One region of the Bradyrhizobium sp. 62 genome, then DNA from elsewhere that is predicted to be linked to it. Evidence: predicted binding sites of a transcription regulator. Region 1 holds the regulator's gene; each other region holds the start of a gene.
The links. The regulator PhoB, encoded in region 1, activates phosphate uptake and scavenging genes when phosphate is short. The targets are predictions, from matches to a motif close to TGTCATNNANCTGTCAT.
Positions count from the first base shown of each region.

Region 2: a site for PhoB is predicted at 4,563-4,579, ahead of IVB47_RS07490 (YbhN family protein). Genes of this name have one in related genera too.
Region 3: a site for PhoB is predicted at 4,426-4,442, ahead of IVB47_RS11680 (RNA degradosome polyphosphate kinase). Genes of this name have one in related genera too.
Region 4: a site for PhoB is predicted at 3,345-3,361, ahead of IVB47_RS11305 (DUF47 domain-containing protein). Genes of this name have one in related genera too.

Region 1 covers NZ_JADPIT010000016.1:274,915-280,822, reverse strand. The annotation lists gene pstA (phosphate ABC transporter permease PstA) at 1-564, shown strand, start outside; gene pstB (phosphate ABC transporter ATP-binding protein PstB) at 561-1,382, shown strand; gene phoU (phosphate signaling complex protein PhoU) at 1,393-2,109, shown strand; gene phoB (phosphate regulon transcriptional regulator PhoB) at 2,133-2,840, shown strand; gene IVB47_RS20325 (GcrA family cell cycle regulator) at 3,088-3,600, opposite strand; gene IVB47_RS20320 (aspartate aminotransferase family protein) at 4,056-5,258, shown strand; gene argF (ornithine carbamoyltransferase) at 5,258-5,908, shown strand, end outside.
Region 2 covers NZ_JADPIT010000011.1:160,780-166,687, forward strand. The annotation lists gene IVB47_RS07480 (S8 family serine peptidase) at 1-1,048, opposite strand, end outside; gene IVB47_RS07485 (hypothetical protein) at 1,193-3,145, opposite strand; gene IVB47_RS07490 (YbhN family protein) at 3,300-4,382, opposite strand; gene IVB47_RS07495 (ferritin-like domain-containing protein) at 4,809-5,315, shown strand; gene IVB47_RS07500 (MFS transporter) at 5,475-5,908, shown strand, end outside.
Region 3 covers NZ_JADPIT010000015.1:273,919-279,826, forward strand. The annotation lists gene IVB47_RS11670 (TerC family protein) at 1-582, shown strand, start outside; gene ppx (exopolyphosphatase) at 642-2,144, opposite strand; gene IVB47_RS11680 (RNA degradosome polyphosphate kinase) at 2,160-4,352, opposite strand; gene IVB47_RS11685 (DnaA/Hda family protein) at 4,481-5,158, opposite strand; gene IVB47_RS11690 (CDP-alcohol phosphatidyltransferase family protein) at 5,252-5,794, opposite strand.
Region 4 covers NZ_JADPIT010000015.1:195,255-201,162, reverse strand. The annotation lists gene IVB47_RS11320 (peptide chain release factor 3) at 1-1,163, opposite strand, end outside; gene sugE (quaternary ammonium compound efflux SMR transporter SugE) at 1,325-1,639, shown strand; gene IVB47_RS11310 (inorganic phosphate transporter) at 1,632-2,639, opposite strand; gene IVB47_RS11305 (DUF47 domain-containing protein) at 2,656-3,300, opposite strand; gene IVB47_RS11300 (branched-chain amino acid ABC transporter permease) at 3,459-4,427, opposite strand; gene IVB47_RS11295 (branched-chain amino acid ABC transporter permease) at 4,429-5,292, opposite strand; partial or broken gene IVB47_RS11290 (ABC transporter substrate-binding protein) at 5,365-5,908, opposite strand, start outside.

The DNA.
Region 1 (5,908 bases):
GAGTACGGCCGCAATGACCGGCTGACCTCGGTGATCCGCTTCATCAACGACATCCTGCTCTCGGCACCCTCGATCATCATCGGCCTGTTCATCTACGGCGCGGTGGTGGTGCCGATGCGCGGCTTCTCGGCGATCGCGGGCTCGCTCGCGCTCGCGGTCATCGTGATCCCGGTGGTGCTGCGCACGACCGAGGACATGCTGCTGCTGGTGCCGAACGCGTTGCGCGAGGCGGCCTCGGCGCTCGGCCTGCCGCGTTCGCTGGTGATCAAGCGGATCGCTTATCGCGCTGCCCGTTCGGGCCTCATCACCGGCGTGCTGCTCGCGACCGCCCGCGTCGCCGGTGAAACCGCGCCGCTGCTGTTCACCGCGCTGTCGAACCAGTTCTTCAGCCTCGGCCTGAACAAGACGATGGCAAACCTGCCGGTGACCATCAACAACTTCGTGCAGAGCCCCTATGCCTATTGGAAGCAGCTGGCCTGGAGCGGCGCGCTGCTCATCACCCTGACCGTTCTTGCCCTTAATATTTTCGCGCGCATCCTTGGCGCCGAGAGGACCGCAAAATGAGTGATCTTTCCGTATCGATGAGCGCGTCAGGTGGACTGCCGCACGCGGCAGTGCTGCCGGAGGCGCCCCCCAAGGTGACCGTGCGCAACCTGAACTTCTATTACGGCGAGCACCACGCGCTGAAAAACATCAACCTGACGCTCGGCGCCAACCGCGTCACGGCGTTCATCGGTCCGTCAGGCTGCGGCAAGTCGACCCTGCTGCGCATCTTCAACCGGATGTACGACCTCTATCCCGGTCAGCGCGCCACCGGTCAGCTCATGCTCGACCAGACCAACATCCTCGACGGCAAGCTGGACCTCAATCTGCTGCGCGCCCGCGTCGGCATGGTGTTCCAGAAACCGACGCCGTTCCCGATGACGATCTACGAGAACATCGCGTTCGGCATCCGTCTTTATGAGAAGATCTCGAAGTCCGAAATGGACGGCCGCGTCGAGAAGGCGCTGCGCGGCGGCGCGCTGTGGAACGAAGTCAAGGACAAGCTCAACGCCTCCGGCCTGTCGCTCTCCGGCGGCCAGCAGCAGCGCCTCTGCATCGCCCGCACCGTCGCGGTGCGGCCCGAGGTGATCCTGTTCGACGAACCCTGTTCGGCGCTCGACCCGATCTCGACCGCCAAGGTCGAGGAGCTGATCCAGGAGCTGTCCGAGGATTACACGATCGCGATCGTCACCCACAACATGCAGCAGGCGGCGCGCGTCTCCGACAAGACCGCCTTCATGTATCTCGGCGAGTTGATCGAGTTCGACGACACCAGCAAGATCTTCACGTCGCCGTCCGACCGGCGCACGCAGGATTACATCACCGGCCGGTTCGGCTAGGAGACGCGACATGGGTTCTGAACATACCGCAAAGGCCTTCGACACCGACCTCCAGGAACTCACGCGCCTGGTCGCCGAGATGGGTGGCATCGCCGAGCGCATGATCGTCGAGTCCGTCGACGCATTGATCCGCCGCGACGTCCCGCTCGGCCAGCGCGTCGTCGCCATCGACACTGAACTCGACGCGCTGCAGAAGCGCATCGAGGAACGCGCGGTGCTCACCATCGCCCGGCGCCAGCCAATGGCGGTCGATCTGCGCGAGATCGTCGGCGCCATGCGCGTCGCGACCGATCTCGAGCGCATCGGCGACCTCGCCAAGAACATGGGCAAGCGCGTTGCGGCGCTGGAGACGGACTTCCATCCGCTCAAGCTGTTCCGCGGCCTCGAGCACATGACCGACCTCGTGCAGCAGCAGGTCAAGTCGGTGCTGGACGCCTATGCCGCGCATGATTTGCCGGCGGCGATGGCGGTGTGGAAGGGTGACGAGGAAGTCGACGCCATCTGCACCTCGCTGTTCCGCGAGCTCCTTACCTACATGATGGAGGATCCGCGCAACATCTCGTTCTGTATTCACCTGATGTTCTGCGCCAAGAACATCGAGCGGATCGGCGACCACGCCACCAACATCGCCGAGACCGTGTTCTACATGATCGAGGGCCAGGCGATCACCGACAAGCGGCCGAAGGGCGACATGACGACCTTCGCCAGCACGGTACCGAACACCTGAAGACTTAAGGGAGCGACGACCCGATGGGCGCACGCATTATGGTGGTTGAGGACGAGGAAGCCCTGACCGAGCTTCTCCGCTACAACCTCGAAGGCGACGGCTATGACGTCGAGACGGTGATGCGCGGCGACGACGCCGACACCCGCCTCAAGGAGCACATCCCCGATCTGATCGTGCTCGACTGGATGCTGCCGGGCCTGTCAGGCATCGAACTGTGCCGGCGGCTTCGCACCCGTCCCGAGACCAAGCAGCTCCCGATTATCATGCTCACCGCGCGCGGCGAGGAGAGCGAGCGGGTGCGGGGTCTTGCGACCGGCGCCGACGATTACATCGTCAAGCCATTCTCGGTGCCGGAGCTGCTGGCGCGCGTGAAAGGCCTGCTGCGGCGCGCAAGCCCCGAGCGGCTCGCCACCGTCCTTGCTTTTGGCGACATCGAGCTCGACCGCGACAAGCGCCGCGTGGCGCGCTCGGGCCGGCCGATCGATCTCGGTCCGACCGAATATCGCCTGCTGGAGTTCTTCCTGGAGCACCCGGGACGGGTGTTCTCGCGCGAGCAACTGCTCGACAGCGTCTGGGGCCGCGACATCTATATCGACGAGCGCACCGTCGACGTGCATATCGGCCGCCTGCGCAAGCTGCTCAATCTCGGCCGCGAGCAGGACCCGATCCGCACCGTCCGCGGCGCTGGTTACGCGCTGGATGATCGGTTTGCCAAGGCGGAGCAGGTGTAGGGTTGCAGCCTTGTTTGTTGGCAAGCTGTCCCCGAATTCTTCGACGTCGCCACGGACAAGCGAGCGAAGCGAGCGCTGATCCGGGACCCATAACCACCGAACGTGGTTTGGCGAAGACTCGGAATGACTCCTTTCGCGCAACAACTGCGCGCTCGGAATATGGGTCCCGGTCTCCGTGCGCAATTGCGCACTAGGCCGGGACGAGACTGAAATCGTTGAGCCGTCTTCGCGCGGGGACTTGCGGTAATTAGCGCGGCCCCGGCTTCACCGGTGCACGCCGCCGATCCGACGCCGGCTGGTACGCGACGCGCGAGTGCTGGGCGCAATAGGGCAGGCCGGACAGCGCCCGTCCACCGCAGAAGAAGAAGTCCGGGCTCGAGGGATCGCCGACCGGCCAGTGGCAGGTCGCCTCGTTCAATTCCAGCAGTGACAGCCGCTGGCTCATCGGCACCACGTTGTCATAGGTGACCGGATCCGGCTCAGCCTCGACCTCGAAGGCCTGCGCCAGCGCGGTGTTGCCGCGCGAGATCGGGCGGCTCACCCGCATCATGTGCTGCGCGGGGCGCGCCTTGCGCGGCCGCGGCGCTGCCGACGAAGGGCTCTTGGCGCGGCCCGAGAGGCCGAGCCTGTGCACTTTGCCGATCACGGCATTGCGGGTCACATTGCCGAGCTCCGCCGCGATCTGGCTGGCCGAAAGTCCGGCCTCCCAGAGCTTTTTCAGCTGCTCGACGCGATCATCGGACCAGGTCAAAACCGTCATTGCACCCTTTCCCTCGCTGCGCGCCAGCCATCCTGGGGCCTCGCAGCGAATGCCTAAGCCTTCAAAAACCCGTGCCGCCAGAATCCCTTAAGGCTCGCCGGGCGCGTCTTGAACGCCCGAACGTTTACGCCGGTACATAAGGACTTAAAGATCAGAACCACTGCACGAGATGTCGTATCTGACAATCCAAACGCTACAATATGGCGTGACTCCCGCGCAAGAGTCCGCCGACTCGCTTCCACATGTTCCGTGACTAAATCCCGCAAAATCGGCACCGCAAGACTACGGATTCAGCGTTTCGCGAGGCTTTCCGGGCGGCATTGACACCCGTTTCACCAAGCCTAAGATAGTCGCACGTGCCGCCCGCAAGAGGCGGCACGTTTCGTTTTCCGGGCCGGTCGATGGTGCGTTGCGCAATGCACGCTCACACCGTCCGCAACATTCAAGTGACCGTCATGACTAACAGCGCAGCGCCGCATTTGCTCCCCGTTTTCGCCAGGTCCGACCTCGGTTTCGAGCGTGGCGAAGGCTGCTGGCTGATCGCGACCAATGGCGAGCGCTATCTCGATTTCACCTCCGGGGTGGCGGTGAATGCGCTCGGCCATGCCCATCCGGCGCTGGTCGCGGCGTTGCAGGAGCAGGCCACGAAGCTCTGGCACATGTCGAACCTGTTCCAGAGCCCGGACGGCGAAAAGCTCGCCGCGCGCCTGTGCAATGAAAGTTTTGCGGATTTCGTGTTCTTCTGCAATTCCGGCGCCGAAGCGCTGGAATGCGTGATCAAGGTCGTGCGCCGTTATCACGCCGCGAAGGGCCATCCAGACCGTTATCGCATGATCACCTTCGAAGGCGCCTTCCATGGCCGCACGCTGGCGACGCTGGCCGCGACGGGTTCGGCAAAATATCTCGAAGGTTTCGGTCCCCCGATGGAGGGCTTCGACCAGGTTGCGCATGGCGATCTCGACGCGGTGAAAAAGGCGATCGGTCCGCAGACCGCCGGCATCCTGATCGAGCCGATCCAGGGCGAGGGCGGTGTGCGTTCGGCAACGCCCGCCTTCCTGAGGGCGTTGCGCCAGCTCTGCGACGAGAAGGGTCTGTTGCTCGCCTTCGACGAGGTGCAAACCGGCATGGGCCGCACTGGCGATCTGTTCGCGTACCGCCGCCTTGGCGTCGAACCCGACGTGATGTCGCTGGCCAAGGCGCTCGGCGGCGGCTTCCCGATCGGCGCGTGCCTTGCGACCGCGGAAGCGGCGTCCGGCATGACACCGGGCTCGCACGGCTCGACCTTCGGCGGCAATCCGCTCGCGATCGCGGCTGCGAACGCCGTGCTCGACGTCATGCTCAAGCCCGGCTTCTTCGACCACGTGCAGAGGATGTCGCTGTTGCTGAAGCAGAAGCTCGCTTCCGTGATCGACCGCCACTCTGATGTCGTCAGCGAAGTGCGCGGCGAGGGCCTCCTGATCGGCATCAAGGCCGTGGTGCCTTCGGGCGATCTCGTTGCCGCCTTGCGCGCCGAAAAGCTGCTCACCGTCGGTGCCGGCGACAATGTCGTGCGTTTCCTGCCGCCTTTGATCGTCACCGAAGCCGAGATCGAGGACAGCGTCGGGCGGCTCGAGCGCGCCTGCACCGCGTTATCCGGCAACAAGCGGGCGGCAAGCTGATGAGCAAGTCGCTCGATAATACACCCAAGAAAACACCGAAGCACTTCCTCGATATCAACGAGCTGCCGCTGTCGGAGCTCAAGCGCATGCTCGCCGCGTCCTCCGCGATGAAGGCGAAGCAGAAGGCGCATCAGCCGGTCAGGCCGCTCGAAGGCAAGACGCTGGCGATGATCTTCGAGCGCCCCTCGACGCGGACGCGGGTGTCTTTCGATGTCGCCATGCGCCAGCTCGGCGGCGAGCCCATCATGCTCACCGGCGCCGAGATGCAGCTCGGCCGCGGCGAGACCATCGCCGACACCGCGCGCGTGCTGTCGCGCTATGTCGACGCCATCATGATCCGAATCCTCAATCACGATGCCCTGCTGGAGCTTGCGGCGAACGCCACCGTTCCCGTCATCAACGGCCTGACGCGGCGCTCGCATCCCTGCCAGGTGATGGCCGACCTCATGACCTACGAGGAACATCGCGGCCCGATCGAGGGCAAGACGGTGGCCTGGACCGGAGACGACAACAACGTGCTGGCGTCCTGGGCGCACGCCGCCGAGCGCTTCAAATTCCAGCTCAATGTCGCGACGCCTCCGGAGCTCGCCCCGAAAAAAGCCATGCGCGACTTCATCAAGGCGACCGGCGCGCCGATCATGCTCGGCACC
Region 2 (5,908 bases), on a different contig from region 1:
GCCCGCCCGAGGTCTTGAAGCGGCCACTTTGAAGCGCGAGCAACGTTCGCAAGTATGTGAAGTCATATGTTTTCTTGATCCTCGAGTGCTCGGGCAGAATGCCCTGTCCGGGCTCTGAATACTTGCTCCTAGCGCGGTCAAGAAAAGCAACATGGGTGGCGTCGATGCCGCAGTCGATGACGGCCCAGGCGATCCCCTTCGTATTGATCTTGAACAAGTTGTGTGCCGCGTCCGCCTTCACGGCTTGCCGGGACTGAAACAGCGACACAGTCGTGCGGCGATTGAGTGATATGCTCCAAATCAGCTTTCCGTCCTCGTCGCCGGGAATTTGCTTGAACCGGCGGAATTGGCTCAGAAATCCTTCCGTGATGCTCCTGATATCTCGAAAATTATTGGCGTCGGTTTGCAGAACTTCGGCCAGGTCTTCGGGATCGGGACGCTCGCGCCAACTGTCGATGAACCCAGCCAAGACAATGAAGCGGAAGTAATCCCATTGTTGGCTGGTATTGACGACGGTCTTGAACTTCGTTCGCTGCGTTTCCAGTTGCGACAGCCGCTCTTCGACCTCCTGGAAAGAACGCAATTGCATGGGAAGGTCACGCCACCAGTTCGTCATGGGAATGACGACGCGCATCAGCTCTGCAAATGTCAGCTTGGCTACGACCGAGGACCTGCTGTACGCGATCATCGTCTCGCTTTTGAGCGTGCTGGTCGTTCTGCCGGAGTTCCTGTGATAGCGCAGCAATCGCTGCTCAAGCGACTGCGCAATGGCACCGGGCGCGTGTCCCGTCTTGGGAGTTAGGATGATGTCGACGCGCACCCCCTTGTCGGCCTTGGCGTAGGCCAGCCACACGTCCGGCAGGATGGGGCTGTCTTGCGTGAAGCGCTGGTGACCAAATGTCCTGAAAATGAGGCTTCGCCAAGTGTCCTCGGACAGACGCGGTGATTCCTGATCCCGGCCTCGCGAAGCTTGGGTCGCCGATCTGCTACGCTGCGTGGGACCTCGCGGTCGCTTCTTGGCCGGACCTCTCGCTGATCGCTTCGCCAAGGCAGCTTCCTCCGTGTGACGTAGGCGGGCGTGCGAGCATTTGGTCTGACCCAAGCCCCTGCGCCCAACTTTAGCGTGCATTGGCGAAGTCGTGCATTCAATTTAGGCCGGAGAGGTCGCCTGCGCCATTTTGGCGCAGGGTGCCTACTGCTGCGCCGCCGGCAGCAGCGGCGCGAGCAGCCCGCGTGTCACGCCCGGCGGTGCCGCATCCAGCCCCAGCACGGCGCTTGCGGCCGGCAGTGCCGCGTCCGCCATCGCGGCGTGGCCTTCGGCGCTCGGATGCACGGCGCCGCCATAGACGGCGGAGAGCACGCCCCAAGTCGCGTCGTGGATGTCGGTCGGCTGGCTTGCTGCGGGCAAGCCTTGCGGATAGGTCATCGCGGCGAAATAGCTGTCATTGGCGTCGCGGATCCAGCGCGCGCGCGGCAGATAGGCCCGGAATTCGGAGGCGCCGCGGCCGCACAGCATCGGCTGGCTCGCCGCGCTCACGATGTCAGGATTGAAGCTCTGGCCGTTCTCGGCAAAGCAGGTGCGGTCGAATTCGGGATCGTTGCCCGAATGCGCGCAGAAGCCGTGATCGGCGAACGCCGCCTGATGCGAATCCACGAAGGTCATGCGGTCGGCCTCGGGATCGCGGCACAGCGCGCCGCGGGTGCAGGTAGCGAGCCCCTTCAGCTGCGGCAGGAATTCGGTGTCGACGAAGGTCGACACGCGGGCGAGGCGCTGCGGATCGGCGTTGAAGGACGGATGGATGTCGAAGCCGGCGCGGCCGCCGCGGCAAGGCACGCCGCCATCGGCGAGCGCCGGGTTGGCGTAGGAGACGTAGACCACATGCGAGAGGTCGCCACCGACCAGCGGCTTCAGCGCCTCGCGTAGCTTGACGAAATTCTGCGGCAGTTCGCGCGCCAGCGCATCTCGGGAATCATCGACGCTGGCCATCACGCCGGAGCGCCGGAATATCGCGCGCTCGGTTGCGGTCTCGACGATCACGTCGGCGACGAGGCCGGAGAAATAGACGTCGTTGGCGCCGACCGAGAGCAGCACGAGGTCGAGCGTGCGCTCTGGCTGCCGTTTCCTGGCAGCGGTGAGCGCCTCGCGCAGCTCGGCGACCTGTGCGTTCACGCTGATGTTGCAGACGCCGGTCTTGCCGGGCGGGCATTCACGGGCACGCTGCGAGCCGAGCAGCCCGTCGCTGATGCTGGCGCCAGTGCAGGCGAGCGGCAGAAACGTCACCGCGACGTGGGTGTAGCGTACCGCGAGCGCCAGCGCGGTGCGGGCCTGGTAGCTGTAGAGCGATCGATGGCAGGGCGAGTTGAACCAGAGCGCGCTGTAGCGCTGCCAGTTGGCAAGCGTATCCGGCGCTTCGCAGGCGCGGCCGCCCTTGAAGCCGGCACGGCTTGGCCGGTAATACTGCGCGCCGGCGGTGCCGAGATAGGAGCGGAAGCAAAAACCTTCGTCCGACAGCGCCAGCGGCCGGTCTGGATTGCCTTCGCCCGAGGCGATGCTGTCTCCGAGGCCAGCGACGAAGATGTCGCGGACCTGGATCTCGGTCTGGACCCGCTGGGTCGGATCGGAGCCGGAGGAGACGTCGACGGTCGCGACCGTCTGCTTGCCGTAGCGGACCCGCAGATTGATCGGCTCGGCGCAGTCGAAGGTGGATTGTTGCGGCCCGTCGCCGTCGTCGAACGACCAGGCGCAGGTGGCGCCGACCGGCACCGCGCCGGCGAGACGCACGGTGACGGGATGGTCGAGGGGGGTGAGGTAGTTTTCCTTCGTGTTGTCGCGGGTGCAGGGCTGGTTGACCCGGCCCTGGAGGTCGATGCAGAGCCGGTTTACCATGTTCCGGGCCCAGCCGCGGCCCTCGCTCTGGAGCTCCAGCGATTGCTCGGCGGCGAGGATGCTGCGGTTACGTGCGTTCTCGACATGGAGCAGGAAGTCGCGCTCTTCGCGGAACAGCCTGAAGCGGTTGCGCACCTCCCAGCTGATCTGCATGGCGCCCGCGTCCTGCGCGGCCGCCCGCTCCAGCGGCAGGGCGGTGAGGAGCCCGGCGAGCAGCAGGGCACCAGCGAGGAAACGGCGAAGGGATACAGGGATCATGGCCCGCATTTTCAACGGCAAAGTTGAGGCGGAAATAAGAGAGCTGCTCTCCGCCTGCAACATCGGTCTGACGGTTTTGCTGGCCGGCGTCTAGCGGACTATCGTTGGAGCATGATCTTTCCGGAAAACCGCTTCGCACTTTTCCGCATCATGCTCAGCGCTTGCTGGCCTGCCGCAGCGACCGCTCGCGCTCAATCGCTGCCACCTGCTTGGGCAGGTTGGCCTGCGCGCAGGCCTCCGCCAGCCTTCGGCGCTCCTGCCAGGGCTCCACCACATTCATCCAGAGCTCGCGTGTGCCCATGATGGAGATGGCCAGTCCGAACGGGATCACGAAATAGAGAATGCGGAAGACAAGGAGCGTGGCCAGAAGCTGCTCGCGGCCGAACTCCGGCAGCGCCACCAGCATGGCGGCGTCGAACACGCCGAGCGAACCGGGGGCGTGGCTGGCAAAGCCGAGCAATGTCGCCAAAATGAACACCACCGAGAGCGACAGGAAGTCGATCTGCGGCGTGGCCGGCACCAGAAGATACATCGCCAGCGCGCAGAATCCGAGATCGACGACGCCGATCAGGATCTGCACCAGCGTCAGCGGCGCTGACGGCAGCACCACCTTCCAGCCCTTCTGGCCCAGCTCGCGGCGCTTCTCGCCCATGCACAGCCAGACCAGATACGCGCCGATCGAGGCGAGGCCGCCGAGCGCAATCAGCCGGTTGATCGACGACGGCAGCTGATCCATGTAGGAGGCGGCATCCGGATGGATGGCCATGCCGATCGAGAGCACGAAGATGTTACCGAGCCAGAAGGTCAGGCCCGACAGGAAGCAGATTTTTGCGACATCGATCGCATTCAGCCCGTAATCCGAATAGATCCGGAAGCGGATCGCGCCGCCGGTGAAGACGGTGGCGCCGATATTGTGGCCGATCGAATACGATGTGAAGCTGGAGAGCGCTGCGATGCGATAGGGCACGTGCTTCTTGCCGATCGTTCGCAGTGCAAAAAAATCGTAGAAGGTCAGCGTACAGAACGCGAAGCATACGCAGATCGCCGCCAGCCCGATGTTACCGCGGGGGATCTCGGTCAACGCGGTCAGGATGACCCCGGTGTCGATGCCCTTGAGCGTCCGTACCAGCGTGGTGATCGCGAACGCAATGATGAAGACGCTCGCCGCAACGCCGAGTCGCCGCCAGCCGATCCATCTCTTGAAGCCGCGCTTCAGCGCGGTCAGCAGTCCGTGCATTCATCCTCCCGGCGGGGGGCAAGACCGACCAGGCCAGACATTGGCCGGTCAGATGCGATCAGTGCCCGATGTGGGCTTGGATCGCTAGGCATGATGTAGCTCATTTAAGGCAAAAACAGTGACTTGTGCAGCCCTTGACAAGGATAGGTTCTGCCTTGGACCAGCTTGGACCAGCCACTTTGTCATACGCGGTTCACATCGGACGCGCGTTAAGCATATGAGTCGTGGGATCGGTCGCGTCCGTCCGTGACATGGTCTCAGATCCTGCACGGCCAACATTGTTCCAGCGCAAGGGATGCGGGCTTTTTTGGAACGACGATGCCCTGCGCTGGTTAGTGCCGCATCAGCAATCGAACATGGCGGAATCACCGGCTTCTCCTGCAAGCCGGCGCCTCCGTGTTCCCACAACCCGAGAGGATCGGACCGATGGGATTGTTCACAAAAGACATCAAAACCATGAACGACCTGTTCGTGCATCAGCTCCAGGACATCTATTACGCCGAGCAGCAGCTCACCAAGGCTCTGCCGAAAATGGCGGATAAAGCGACCGATCCGCAGCTGAAGCAGGGCTTTTTGACGCACCTCGAAGAAACCAGAGAGCACGTGAAGCGCCTTGAGGAAGTGTTCAAGATGCACGGTGCGCAGGTGAAGGCGGTCGATTGCCCGGCGATCGACGGCATCATCGAGGAAGCCGACGAGACCGCCGGCGAAGTCGCCGACAAGGCGGTGCTCGACGCCGCGCTGATCAACGCTGCACAGGCGGCGGAGCATTACGAGATCGTCCGCTACGGCAGCCTGATCGCCTGGGCCAAGCAACTCGGCCGCAACGACTGCGCCAACGTGCTCGCCAAGACGTTGGAAGAAGAGAAAGCGACCGACAAGAAGCTGACCACGCTCGCCGAGAGCAAGGTGAACCTGCGCGCGGCGAGCTAGGGCAAGGCGCGGCCTGGATCAGGACAGAGCGTCGCGCGGCCGTTCGCGCGACGCTCGCGCATCACATATCCATCATGCATTCATCATTCGATCGTTGTCGTAATATGACGGCGGGTTGGAAGCGTATCGTTCGCATGGGGCTGCAACCGAGATGGCAGCATGCGAGTAAGCACCGTCAAATACGAAGCCTTCGGAACCGGCACGCCGCGTGCCGGCTCGCGCCTTGCGACATCCCTCACCCTTGCCGCGATGAGCCTTGGTTATGGCGTGGTGCAGCTTGACGTCACCATCGTCAACACCGCGCTCGATGCAATGGGCAGGACGCTCGGAGGCGGCGTCGCCGAGCTGCAATGGGTGGTCAGCGCCTACACCATTGCGTTTGCCGCGTTCATCCTGACGGCCGGCGCGCTCGGCGACCGCATCGGCGCCAAGCGCGTCTTCATGGCGGGATTCGCCATCTTCACTGCGGCCTCGCTCGCCTGCGCGTTGTCGCCCAATGCGACCGTGCTGATTGGGGCGCGGCTGGTCCAGGGCCTGGCGGCGGCGATCCTGGTGCCGAACTCTCTTGCCCTGCTCAATCATGCCTATCCGGA
Region 3 (5,908 bases), on a different contig from region 1:
CTCAAGCTGGTCGGCGGTCTTGCGCTGATCGTGATTGCGGCAAAGCTGCTGGTGCCGGAACAGGAGGACGAGGACGGCGTCGAGTCGGCTTCGCATCTGTGGCAGGCCGTGCAGATCGTCGTCGTCGCCGACATCGTCATGAGCCTGGACAACGTCATTGCGGTGGCCGCGGCCGCCAATGGCAGTGCGCCCCTGCTGGTGCTCGGCCTTGCCATCAGCGTGCCCTTGATCGTCGCCGGTGCGGCGCTGATCATGGCGCTGCTCGCAAAGCTCCCGGTTCTGGTGTGGGCCGGCGCGGCGCTGCTCGGCTGGATCGCGGGCGAGGTGATCGCGACCGATCCCGGCATCGCGCCGAGGCTGCACACGCTGTTCGACGGTCCGTTCGGCGCCTCGCTCGACAACATGCTCGGCGCCTTGCGCATCCCGCCGCAATTCGCCCATGGCGGCGGAGGCGGCGAATATCTCTGCGCAGCTCTCGGCGTCGTCGTCGTGCTGGTCGTCGGCTCCATCTGGCGCCGCCGCAGCATGAGCGCAGCCGCGCTGGAGTCATCCGAACGCCACGCCAAGGCCTCGGCGGAATAGGCTTATCTTTCGAGCATGATCTTTCCGGAAAAACGCTTCACGTTTTTCCGGATCATGCGCTAGCGCCGCACGATCGAGCCGGCGCGGTTGATCAGCCGGGCGAGCGCGCGGAAGCGGCTGCCGACGCGGTCCGCGACGAGATCGCCGAGGCGGTGCTCGAACACCAGCAACAGCTTGCGGCCCACGCTGCGGAAATGCGTCGCAGGCAAGACGCCCGGGCGCGCCGCCGAGATCAGATGCGCGACGCGGAAGGCCGCGCCCAGCAGGCGGGCGCGTTCGAGCTGCGCCGGCGTCAGAAGCTCCTGCATGGCGACCGGCGGCTGGTTCTCCTCGCTGAGCCCCGCATAGCGATAGAACACGGACAGGCCGACGAAGGCGCGCTCGGTGTGGGTGATCGCGCCGAAATTGCCGTTGACGACGAGGCTCAGCGTCTGCTCGCCGCGATGGTCGGGATGCACGCGCCAGCCGATGTCGGACAGCAGGCACGCGGCGTGGCGCAGGCGGCGGTCCTCCTCGGTCTCGCGCAGCTTCACCACGCGGGCGAGGCGGTCGGTCCAGGCGATCAACTCGCGCGCGTGCTTGGCCGAACGCGACAGCAGCTGGTTCAGCTCCTCGGCCGCGCAGATCAGCCCGTCCTTGTTGCGTTCGGACTCCGGCAGCTTCTCGTGCAGCAGGCCCTCGCGCACGCCGAAGGTCGAGAACACGATGGTCTTCGGCTTCGCCACCCGGATGATGTGCTCGAGCACCAGTGCGGCATAGGTGAGGAGCGGGCGCCGGGCATCGGCGACGATCTCGATGTCGGCGAGCATGCCGGCGGCCGCAAGCCGGCGAAGACGACGCGAAAAATCGAGCGCCTCGGCCGCTGAAATCGAATAGCCGTGCATCACCTGGAGCGGATAGCCGCTCTGGATGATGTGGATGCGCGCAAGCGCGCGCCAGGTGCCGCCGACGGCGTAGAAGCTGCGGCCGCTCCCTGCCTTGAGCTGTGGCACCCCGTCGAGCGCTTCGCGCACGATGCGGTCGGCGCGTTTCAGGGATTTATGCGCGAGGTCCTGCAGTGCGAGGCCGCCGAGTGGCAGCGTCACGCCGCTGCGCACGGTGTTTTTGCGCACATCGATCAGTTCGAGCGAGCCGCCGCCGAGGTCGCCTACGATGCCGTCGGGATGGTGAATGCCGGAGATCACGCCGAGCGCCGACAGCCGCGCCTCGCGCGGGCCCGACAGGATCTCGATCTTCACCGCGCAGATGCGCTCGGCTTTCGCGATGAAGTCGGCGCCGTTGGAGGCGTCGCGGCAGGCGGCGGTCGCAATCGCAAACACCCGTCCGACCTGCATCACCCGGCACAGCGCACGGAAGCGCTTGAGCGAGGTCAGCGCCTTGTCGACGGCGTCGGGCGCAAGCAAGCCGGTGCTCTGCACCTCGCGGCCGAGCCCGCACAGCGTCTTCTCGTTGAAGATCGGAATGAGGCTCCGCGTCGGTCCCTCGTAGACGACGAGACGGACCGAGTTGGAGCCGATGTCGATGACGGCGACGCTCGAGCCGCGCTTGCGCGGCCGCTTCACGTCGACGATCCCGGATCAGGATTGATGACGTTCATTACGGCGCGTGAGGCGGCGCGGCGAGGATTCCTTGAGCGACTTACCACGGCCAGACAGACTCGGATTTGTCATGAAGTAGTTGTGGACGTTGAAAGGCTCCTCGCCCTTCGCGGTCTTCATACGCGTTGAGGACCCGTCCGGCAACAATTGCCAGCTCTGTTCATTGTCCTTGAGATTCGCGACCATGATCTGTTCGAGAACCTGCTGATGCACCGTGGGATTTTGCAGCGGACACAGCACCTCGACGCGGCGGTCGAGGTTGCGCGGCATCATGTCCGCCGAGGAGATATACACAGCCGCTTTCGCGCTCGGCAGGCCCTGGCCCATGCCGAAGCAGTAGATTCGGCCGTGTTCGAGGAATCGTCCGATGATCGACTTGACGCGAATGTTCTCCGACAGTCCGGGAATGCCGGGTCGCAGGCAGCAGATACCGCGCACCACGAGTTCGACCTGCACGCCGGCCTGTGAGGCCTCGTAGAGCGCGTCGATGATGTCGGGGTCGACCAGCGCGTTCATTTTCATCCAGATCGCACCAGGCCGGCCGTGCCGCGCATGCGCGGTCTCGCCCTGGATGTGCTCGATGATGCGCTTGCGCAAGGTCAGCGGCGAGACCGCCATCTTTTCCAGATCGCTCGGCGCGGCGTAGCCGGTGATGAAGTTGAACACGCGCGCGGCGTCGCGGCCGATGGTCGGCTCCGAGGTGAAGTAGGAGAGGTCGGTGTAGATGCGCGCGGTCACTGGGTGGTAATTGCCGGTGCCGGTGTGGACGTAGGTCGTGAGGCTGCCGCCCTCGCGGCGCACCACCATCGAGAGTTTCGCGTGCGTCTTCAGTTCGAGGAAGCCGTAGACGACCTGCACGCCGGCGCGTTCGAGGTCGCGCGCCCAGCGGATGTTGGCTTCCTCGTCGAAGCGGGCCTTCAGCTCGATCAGCGCGGTGACGGATTTGCCGGCTTCGGCGGCTTCCACGAGCGCACGCACGATCGGCGAGTTGCTGGAGGTGCGGTAGAGCGTCTGCTTGATGGCGACGACGTCGGGGTCGCGCGTGGCCTGCTGGAGAAACTGCACCACGACGTCGAAGGATTCGTAGGGGTGATGGACGACGAGGTCCTTCTGTCGGATCGCAGCGAAGATGTCGCCGCCTTGCTCGCGCACGCGCTCGGGATGGCGCGGCACATAAGGGGTGAATTCCAGGTCGGGCCGGTCGAGGCGGGTGAGCTGCGAGAGCTCGTTCATGGCGAGCACGCCGTCGACCAGGAACACCTCGTCGTCGGCGGTCGACAGCGCGTGCTGCACGAAGCTGCGCAGCTGTTCCGGCATCTTGGCGTCGATCTCGAGTCGGATCACGGAGCCGCGGCGACGGCGCTTCAGCGCCGTCTCGAACAGGCGGACGAGATCCTCGGCCTCTTCCTCGATTTCGAGTTCGGAGTCGCGGAGGACGCGGAATGCGCCCTGGCCGTGCAGATTGTAGCCGGGGAACAGGCGGTTGATGAACAGAGCGGTGGCCTGCTCCAGGGAGATCAGCCGGACGACCTTGCCCTCGGCCGGCAGGCGGATGAAGCGGTCGATCTTGCCGGGCATGCGGATCAACGCGTTCATCTGCTTGCCGTCGGCGGCGCGCGTGAGCTGGAGCGCGATGGTGAAGCCGAGGCTCGGAATGAACGGGAAGGGGTGGGCCGGGTCGATCGCGAGCGGCGTCAGCAGCGGGAACACGTTGCTGAGGAAGTAGTCCTCGATCCAGGTTCGTTCCGCCTTGGTGACTTCCTTGCCCTCGACCAGCACGATGCCCTCGTCGGCGAGCGTGCCGCGCAGGTCGCGCCAGATTGCCTGCTGGTCGGACGCAAGCTGCGAGACGGTCCGGTTGATGAGCGCGAGCTGCTCGGACGGGGTCAGACCGTCGGGGCTGCGCTCGGCAATGCCCTCGCGCACCTGGGCCTTAATGCCGGCGACGCGGACCATGAAGAACTCGTCGAGGTTATTCGCTGAAATCGACAGGAATCGCACCCGCTCCAGCATGGGGTGGCTGGGATTGACCGATTCCTCCAGGACGCGGCGGTTGAAGTGCAGCCAGGACAGCTCGCGATTGATGAACCGCTCGGGGCTCGATGCGATCGCCGGCGGGCCTTCGGCTTCCGGGGCTTTTTCTTTAACTTCAACAGCTTGCGCAGAGTCCATCAGAAGTCGATCCATCCAGTTCGCCCCAATTTGCGACTTACGCGCAAAACCCGCGGGAGCATGTGTTAGAGCGATGACGTTTCGATGACATTGATGTTCCGCCGCCCGGCCGCGTCAAGCCGCCTTGGTCAGACATCACGGAGCAGCTCGGCTGCCAGGGCCCGGGTGACGGGACGGCCAAGGCGCAGGGCCTCGGTGTCCAGCAGGTCGACAGCCCGTCGGGCGGCGGCCGAGGACCGCTCCAGGCGAGTGGCGAGGTAGCTGACCACGCTCTCGTCCACCGCGAGCTGGCGGTCGGCGCAGAATTTGACGATCAGGCCGCGGAAGAGCTGATCGTCAGGCGGCAGCAGCGAGATAACAGGGACGGCGCGGAGCCGCGAGCGCAGGTCGGCAAGCTCGATCTCGAGAGAAGCGGGCGCCTCGCGTCCGGTGAAGAGGACGTAGGCGCCGTCCTCGCGGGCCAGATTCATCAGATGGAACAGGGCGCGCTCATCGAATTCCCTGGCCTTGGGGTCCTCGACCACCAGCGCGCCGGTGGCGAGCGCAGCCGGGACGGCTTCGGCGGTCAGCCCATTGGCCGTGGTCGAGCGGGCGCCTGAAGCCTCGGCCCAGATCGCGGCGAGATGGCTCTTGCCGCTTCCTTCCGGGCCGGCCAGCCACATGATCCGGTTCGGCCATTCCGGCCAGGCGTCGATGAGGGCAAGACCGGCGGCATTAACGGGGCCTTCGAGGAAATTGTCCCGGCTCAGGCTCTCCGCATGCGGAAGCGAAAACGCCAATTGTCGGGGATGAACGCGGCCTGGCACGCTTGCTTTGCTCCATGCCGGCGTGCCGGCTTCGTTTGACGAGATGCGACTTCATCGAGCGGGAGTTGGCCTTTTACGGGGCCGCTTCCCAACTCACTTGGCCTCGATCGTGCTCATGTGCCGCAACCACTCAACGAGATAGAGCGACACGGAGGAGAGCGTGAAGACCGTTACGAGGCCCATCAGGATGATATCATAAGGACCGGCTTTGAAGCCGAAGGCGAGGGCGGCCAGCACCAGCGCTGCGAACGCCACCTGGGCCACAGTATTGAGCTTGGATACCTTCGAGGGCTTCATCTCCACAGGGCGATCGAACAGCCACGATATGATCACGGCGGCGACGATCATGATGTCGCGCGAGACCACTAGGATGACGATCCAGCGCGGAATCGCGCCCCAGATGCCCAAGGCCATGTAGATCGAAACCAGCAGCGCCTTGTCGGCGAGCGGGTCGAGCAAGGCGCCGAGCTCGCTCGTCATGTTGAAGCGCTTGGCAAGGAAGCCGTCGACCGCGTCGCTGATCCCGGCGATCAGGAAGACGGCGAACGCCACCTCCATTTGGCTCGACACGATGGCCCAGACGATGATCGGGACCAGCATGATGCGGCCCAAAGTAATGATGTTCGGTATACTCACACGGCGCTTCCCGGCACCCGGCCTGACCTCGAATTCGGCCCTTTGGAGGCTGAACCGGTTGATATCTCTACATAGTATACGGAGGCGCGCCATGCGAGCCATTGCGCGTCCCCG
Region 4 (5,908 bases), on a different contig from region 1:
CCGTCGGTCAGCGTATCGCCGATCCGCAGCGTGCCGTGATTGGGAATCCCGACGACGTCGCCCGCATAAGCCTCGTCCGCAACCGAACGGTCCTGCGCGAAGAAGAATTGCGGGCTGGACAGCGGCATGCTCTTGCCGGTGCGCACGAGCTTCGCCTTCATCCCGCGGCTCAGCTTGCCGGAGCACAGGCGGGCGAAGGCGATGCGGTCGCGGTGGTTGGGATCCATATTGGCCTGGATCTTGAACACGAAGGCGCTCATGCGCGGGTCGGTGGCTTCGACCTTGCGCTGGTCGCTCTCCTGCGCGCGCGGCTCGGGCGCGAACTTGCCGAGCCCTTGCAGCAGGTCGCCGACGCCGAAATTGCGGAGCGCGCTGCCGAAATAAACCGGCGTCAGATGGCCCTCGCGAAACGCTTCGAGCTCGAACGGTTTTGAAGCCGCGGTGACGAGCTCGAGCTCGTCCTTGACCGCCGACACGTCGAGATTGGCGTTGAGCTTGGCGAGCTCGGCGATCTCGATCTGCTGCGCCGCGCCGGTCTTGGCGCCGCCGCCTTCGAGCAAGCGCACGCCGCCATTGACGACATCATAGGTGCCGAGGAACTCGCGGCCGCGGCCGACAGGCCAGGTCATCGGCGTGGTATCGAGCGCCAGCGTCTTCTCGATCTCGTCGAGGAGCTCGAACACGTCACGGCTCTCGCGATCCATCTTGTTGATAAAGGTGATGATCGGGATGTCGCGAAGACGACACACCTCGAACAGCTTTCGGGTGCGCGCCTCGATGCCCTTGGCGGCGTCGATCACCATGACGGCGGAATCGACCGCCGTGAGCGTGCGATAGGTGTCTTCCGAAAAGTCCTCGTGGCCCGGGGTGTCCAGCAGGTTGAACACGAGGCCCTCGAACTCGAAGGTCATAACCGATGTCACGACCGAGATGCCGCGCTCGCGCTCGATCTTCATCCAGTCCGAACGCGTGTTGCGCCGCTCGCCTTTGGCCTTGACCTGCCCGGCCAGATTGATGGCGCCGCCGAACAGCAGCAGCTTTTCGGTCAGCGTGGTCTTGCCGGCGTCCGGATGCGAGATGATCGCAAAGGTACGCCGCCGCGACACTTCAGCGGCAAGCGAGGAACGGGCCGTCGATTCGGCTGTGGTGGCGATGTCGGACATTGCGGCAGCGTTTGGCAGGGAAAATGAGCCTGATCAAGCCTCATCTGGTGATTGCGGAGCCTTCCGACCAGTCCCATATCCGCTTGGTTGGGAGGGACGACCTTCCCTTTCCATCAGCACACCAGTCGCGGGGACGACCCTGCCTTGAATGGAGGGTCGTCATGGCCTGGAGCATCCTGTTCGTCGCCGGTCTGCTGGAGATCTCCTGGGCGATCGGCCTCAAATATACCGAGGGTTTCAGCAAGCTCGTTCCGTCGGTCCTCACGCTCGGCGCCATGGCCGGCAGCATCATCCTGCTCGGGCTCGCCCTCAAATCGCTGCCGATTGGAACCGCTTATGCCGTCTGGACCGGTATCGGCGCGGTCGGTACCGCGACACTTGGGATCATCCTGTTCGGCGAGCCGGCCACCGCGTTCCGCCTCGCCAGCATCGGGCTGATCGTCGCCGGGATTGTCGGGCTGAAGCTGGTTACCTGACGAAGATCTTGACCGCCCACCAGCTCAGCGCGGCGACGATGGCCGAGGCCGGCATCGTGATCACCCAGGCATAGACGATCGAGCTGGCGACGTTCCAGCGCACCGCCGAGAGGCGCCGGGCGGCGCCGACACCGACGATGGCGCCGGTGATAGTGTGGGTGGTCGAGACGGGAACGCCGAGGAAGGTCGCCATGAACAGGGTCGCGGCACCGCCGGTCTCGGCGCAAAAGCCCTGCATCGGGGTCAGCTTGGTGATGCGCAGGCCCATGGTCCGAACGATGCGCCAGCCGCCCATCAGCGTCCCCATCGCCATTGCGGCCTGGCACGAAAGCACCACCCAGAAGGGGACGAAGAATTCGCCGCCGAGCTGGCCCTGCGAATAGAGCAGCACGGCGATGATGCCCATGGTCTTCTGCGCGTCGTTGCCGCCGTGGCCGAGCGAATAGAGCGAGGCGGAGGCGAATTGCAGGATGCGGAAGGCGCGATCCACGGCAAAGGGCGTGGAGCGCACGGAGGCCCAGGAGACGATCGCAACCAGCACCATCGCGAGCAGAAAGCCGACGAGCGGAGACAGCACGATGGCGATCACCGTCTTGGACAATCCGCTCCAGACCACCGCCGAAAGGCCCGCTTTGGCCACGCCGGCACCAAACAAGCCCCCGATCAATGCGTGCGACGAGGACGATGGGATGCCGAGCGCCCATGTCACCAGGTTCCAGACGATGGCGCCGACCAGCGCAGCGAAGATCACCTGGGCATCCACGATCGCGGGATCGATGATGCCGGTGCCGATGGTCTGGGCGACGTGCAGCCCGAACACCATGAAGGCGACGAAATTGAAGAACGCGGCCCAGAACACCGCGTATTGCGGCCGCAGCACGCGGGTCGAGACGATGGTCGCGATCGAATTGGCGGCGTCGTGCAGGCCGTTCAGGAAGTCGAACAGCAGCGCGACGGCGATCAGTCCGACCAGGACGGGAAGACCCAACGCAACATCCACGGCGCGGTCCCCTGCCCTAAACTTGCTCGATGACGATGCTGTTGATCTCGTTCGCGACGTCGTCGAAGCGGTCGGCGACCTTCTCGAGATGGTCGTAGATCTCCGCGCCGACGATGAAATCCATCGCGTTGCCGTTGCGATGCTTGAGGAACAGTTCCTTCAGCCCGATATCATGGAGATCGTCGACGCGGCCTTCCAGCTTGCCCAGCTCTTCCGTGATCGCGGTCAGCATGGCCACGTTCTGGCCGATCTTCTGCATCAGCGGCAGCGCGCGACCGACCAGATTGGCGCATTCGATCAGAAGCCCGCCGATCTCCCGCATCGGCGGCTCGAAGCTGCGGACCTCGAACAGCATCACGGCCTTGGCGGTCTGCTGCATCTGGTCGATGGCGTCATCCATCGAGGTGATCAGGTTCTTGATGTCGCCGCGGTCGAACGGGGTGATGAAGGTGCGGCGCACCGCGGTCAGCACCTCACGGGTGATGTTGTCGGCATCGTTCTCGAACTGATTGACGCGCTGGCAATAGACCGGCGTCTCCTCACCCCCGTTGAGCATGCTCTGGAGCGCGATCGAGCCCTGGATCACGGTCTGGGCGTGGCGGTCGAACAGGTCGAAGAACCGTTCTTCCTTGGGCAGGAAAGCGCGAAACAATCGCATCATGGGAGAGAGACTACCGGTTGGATTATGGCCTGGCCCGAGCGGGCCGTCATGAAACTGTCATAGACCATTTTCGATCCACGCGCGTGCCACCTCACGCCCGTGGAGCCGGATCATCCACCGCTTTCGCGCGTCAACACATCTTCCATTATATCAATGACTTACAGCGACCGCCGGAAGTAATGCGCGATTTCGCCGATGACGCCGCGGCGGAAGGTGAGCACGCAGATCACGAAGATCGAGCCCTGGATCACGGTCACCCATTGGCCGAACCCCGCCAGATATTGCTGCATGGCGATGATCACGAAGGCACCGACCACGGGACCGAACACGGTTCCGAGTCCGCCGACCAGCGTCATCAGCACGACTTCGCCCGACATCGACCAGTGCACGTCGGTGAGCGAGGCGTTTTGTGCCACGAAGACTTTCAGCGCACCGGCAAAGCCGGCCAGCGTGCCCGACAGCACGAAAGCCAGGAACTTGTACTGATCGGTGCGGTAACCCAGCGAGATCGCGCGCGGCTCGTTCTCGCGGATCGCCTTGAGGACTTCGCCGAACGGCGAGTTGATGATGCGGAAGATCAGCAGGAAGCCGGCGAGGAAGCCTACCAGAACCACGTAGTAGAGCACGGTCGGCTTGGTCAGATCGAAGACGCCGAACATGCGTCCCTGCGGAATGCCCTGGATGCCGTCTTCACCATGGGTGAACGGGGCCTGGAGGTAGATGAAGTACAGAAGCTGCGACAGCGCCAGCGTGATCATCGAGAAATAGATGCCCTGGCGGCGGATCGAGATATAGCCCGTGATGAGCGAGAGCACGAAGGCACCGGCGACGCCGACGAGGATGCCGAGCTCCGGCGGCAACGCCCACACCTTCAGCGCATGCGCGCTGCAATAGCCGGCCGTGCCCAGGAACATCGCATGGCCGAAGGACAGCAAACCGCCATAGCCGATCAGCAGGTTGAAGGCGCAGGCGAGCAGCGCGAAGCACAGCGCCTGCATCACGAAGAACGGGTAGACCCCCGTGAATGGCACCGAAGCCAGCAGCAGCGCCATCACCACGAAGACGATCATCTCGTCGCGGATCGCGCGCGGGGTTACCGGCAGCGTGTCGTCCGTCAAGGCTGTCATGTCAGGCCGCCCTTCCCGTCAATCCCGTTGGCTTCACCAAGAGCACCAGCACCATCAGCACGAACACGACGGTGTTGGAGGCCTCGGGGTAGAAATACTTGGTCAGGCCCTCGATCACACCGAGCGCGAAGCCGGTGATGATGGAGCCCATGATCGATCCCATGCCGCCGATCACCACCACCGCGAACACCACGATGATGAGGTCGGCGCCCATCAGCGGTCGCACCTGGTTGATCGGCGCCGACAGCACGCCGGCGAGCGCGGCAAGGCCGACACCGAGCCCGTAGGTCAACGTGATCATGCGCGGAACGTTGACGCCGAAGGCGCGCACCAGCGTCGGGTTTTCGGTGGCGGCGCGCAAATAGGCGCCGAGCCGGGTCTTCTCGATCAGGAACCAGGTCGCGATGCAGACCACCAGCGAGAAGATGACGACCCAGCCGCGATAGACCGGCAGGAACATGAAGCCGAGATTCATGCCGCCCTTGAGCTGGTCCGGAATGGCGTAAGGCAGGCCGGAGGAGCCGAAATAGTTCTGGAACACGCCCTGCACGATCAGCGCAATGCCGAAGGTCAGTAGCAGGCCGTAGAGATGATCGAGCCCGGTCAGCCATTGCAGCATGGTCCGCTCCAGAATCATGCCGAAGATGCCGACAATGATCGGTGCAAACAGCAACGCCCACCAATAGTTGATGCCGCCGAGGTTCAGCAGGAAGTAGGCGACGAACGCGCCCATCATATAGAGCGCGCCATGGGCGAAATTGATGATGTTGAGCATGCCGAAGATCACGGCAAGCCCGAGACTGAGCAGCGCGTAGAACGAGCCGTTGATCAGTCCCACCAGTAGCTGAGCGTAAAGAGCCTGCATCGATCCCGCACCCGGTCCCTTCGGCGTTCCCTGAAAGTCGCCCGCAGACCTGATGGTCTGCGGGCGGTTATCTTACTTCTTCAACAGAGCGCACTTGCTCTCGGACAGCGGCGTGAAGGCCTGGTCGCCCGGCACCGTGCCGACCAGCTTGTAGAAATCCCACGGTCCCTTGGACTCGGAGGGTTTCTTCACCTCGAACAGATAGGCATTGTGGATGGTGCGGCCGTTGGGCTGGATCTCGCCCTTGCCGAACAGATCGTCTTCCGTCGGCATCGACTTCATCTTCTCGACGACCTTGGCGCCGTCATGCGGGTTACCGCCGAGCGCTTCGAGTGCCTTGAAATAGTGACGCACGCCCGCATAGACGCCGGCCTGCACCATGGTGGGCGGCGCGTTGTTCTTCATCTTCTCGGCGAAGCGCTTCGAGAACGCCCGGGTCTGGTCGTTCATGTCCCAGTAGAAAGTCTCGGTGAAGTTGAGGCCCTGTGCGGTCTCGAGCCCGATCGCCTTGACGTCGGTGAGGAACAGCAGCAGCGCCGCGAGCTTCTGGCCGCCCTTGACGATGCCGAACTCGGCCGCCTGCTTGATCGTGTTGGTGGTGTCGCCGCCGGCATTG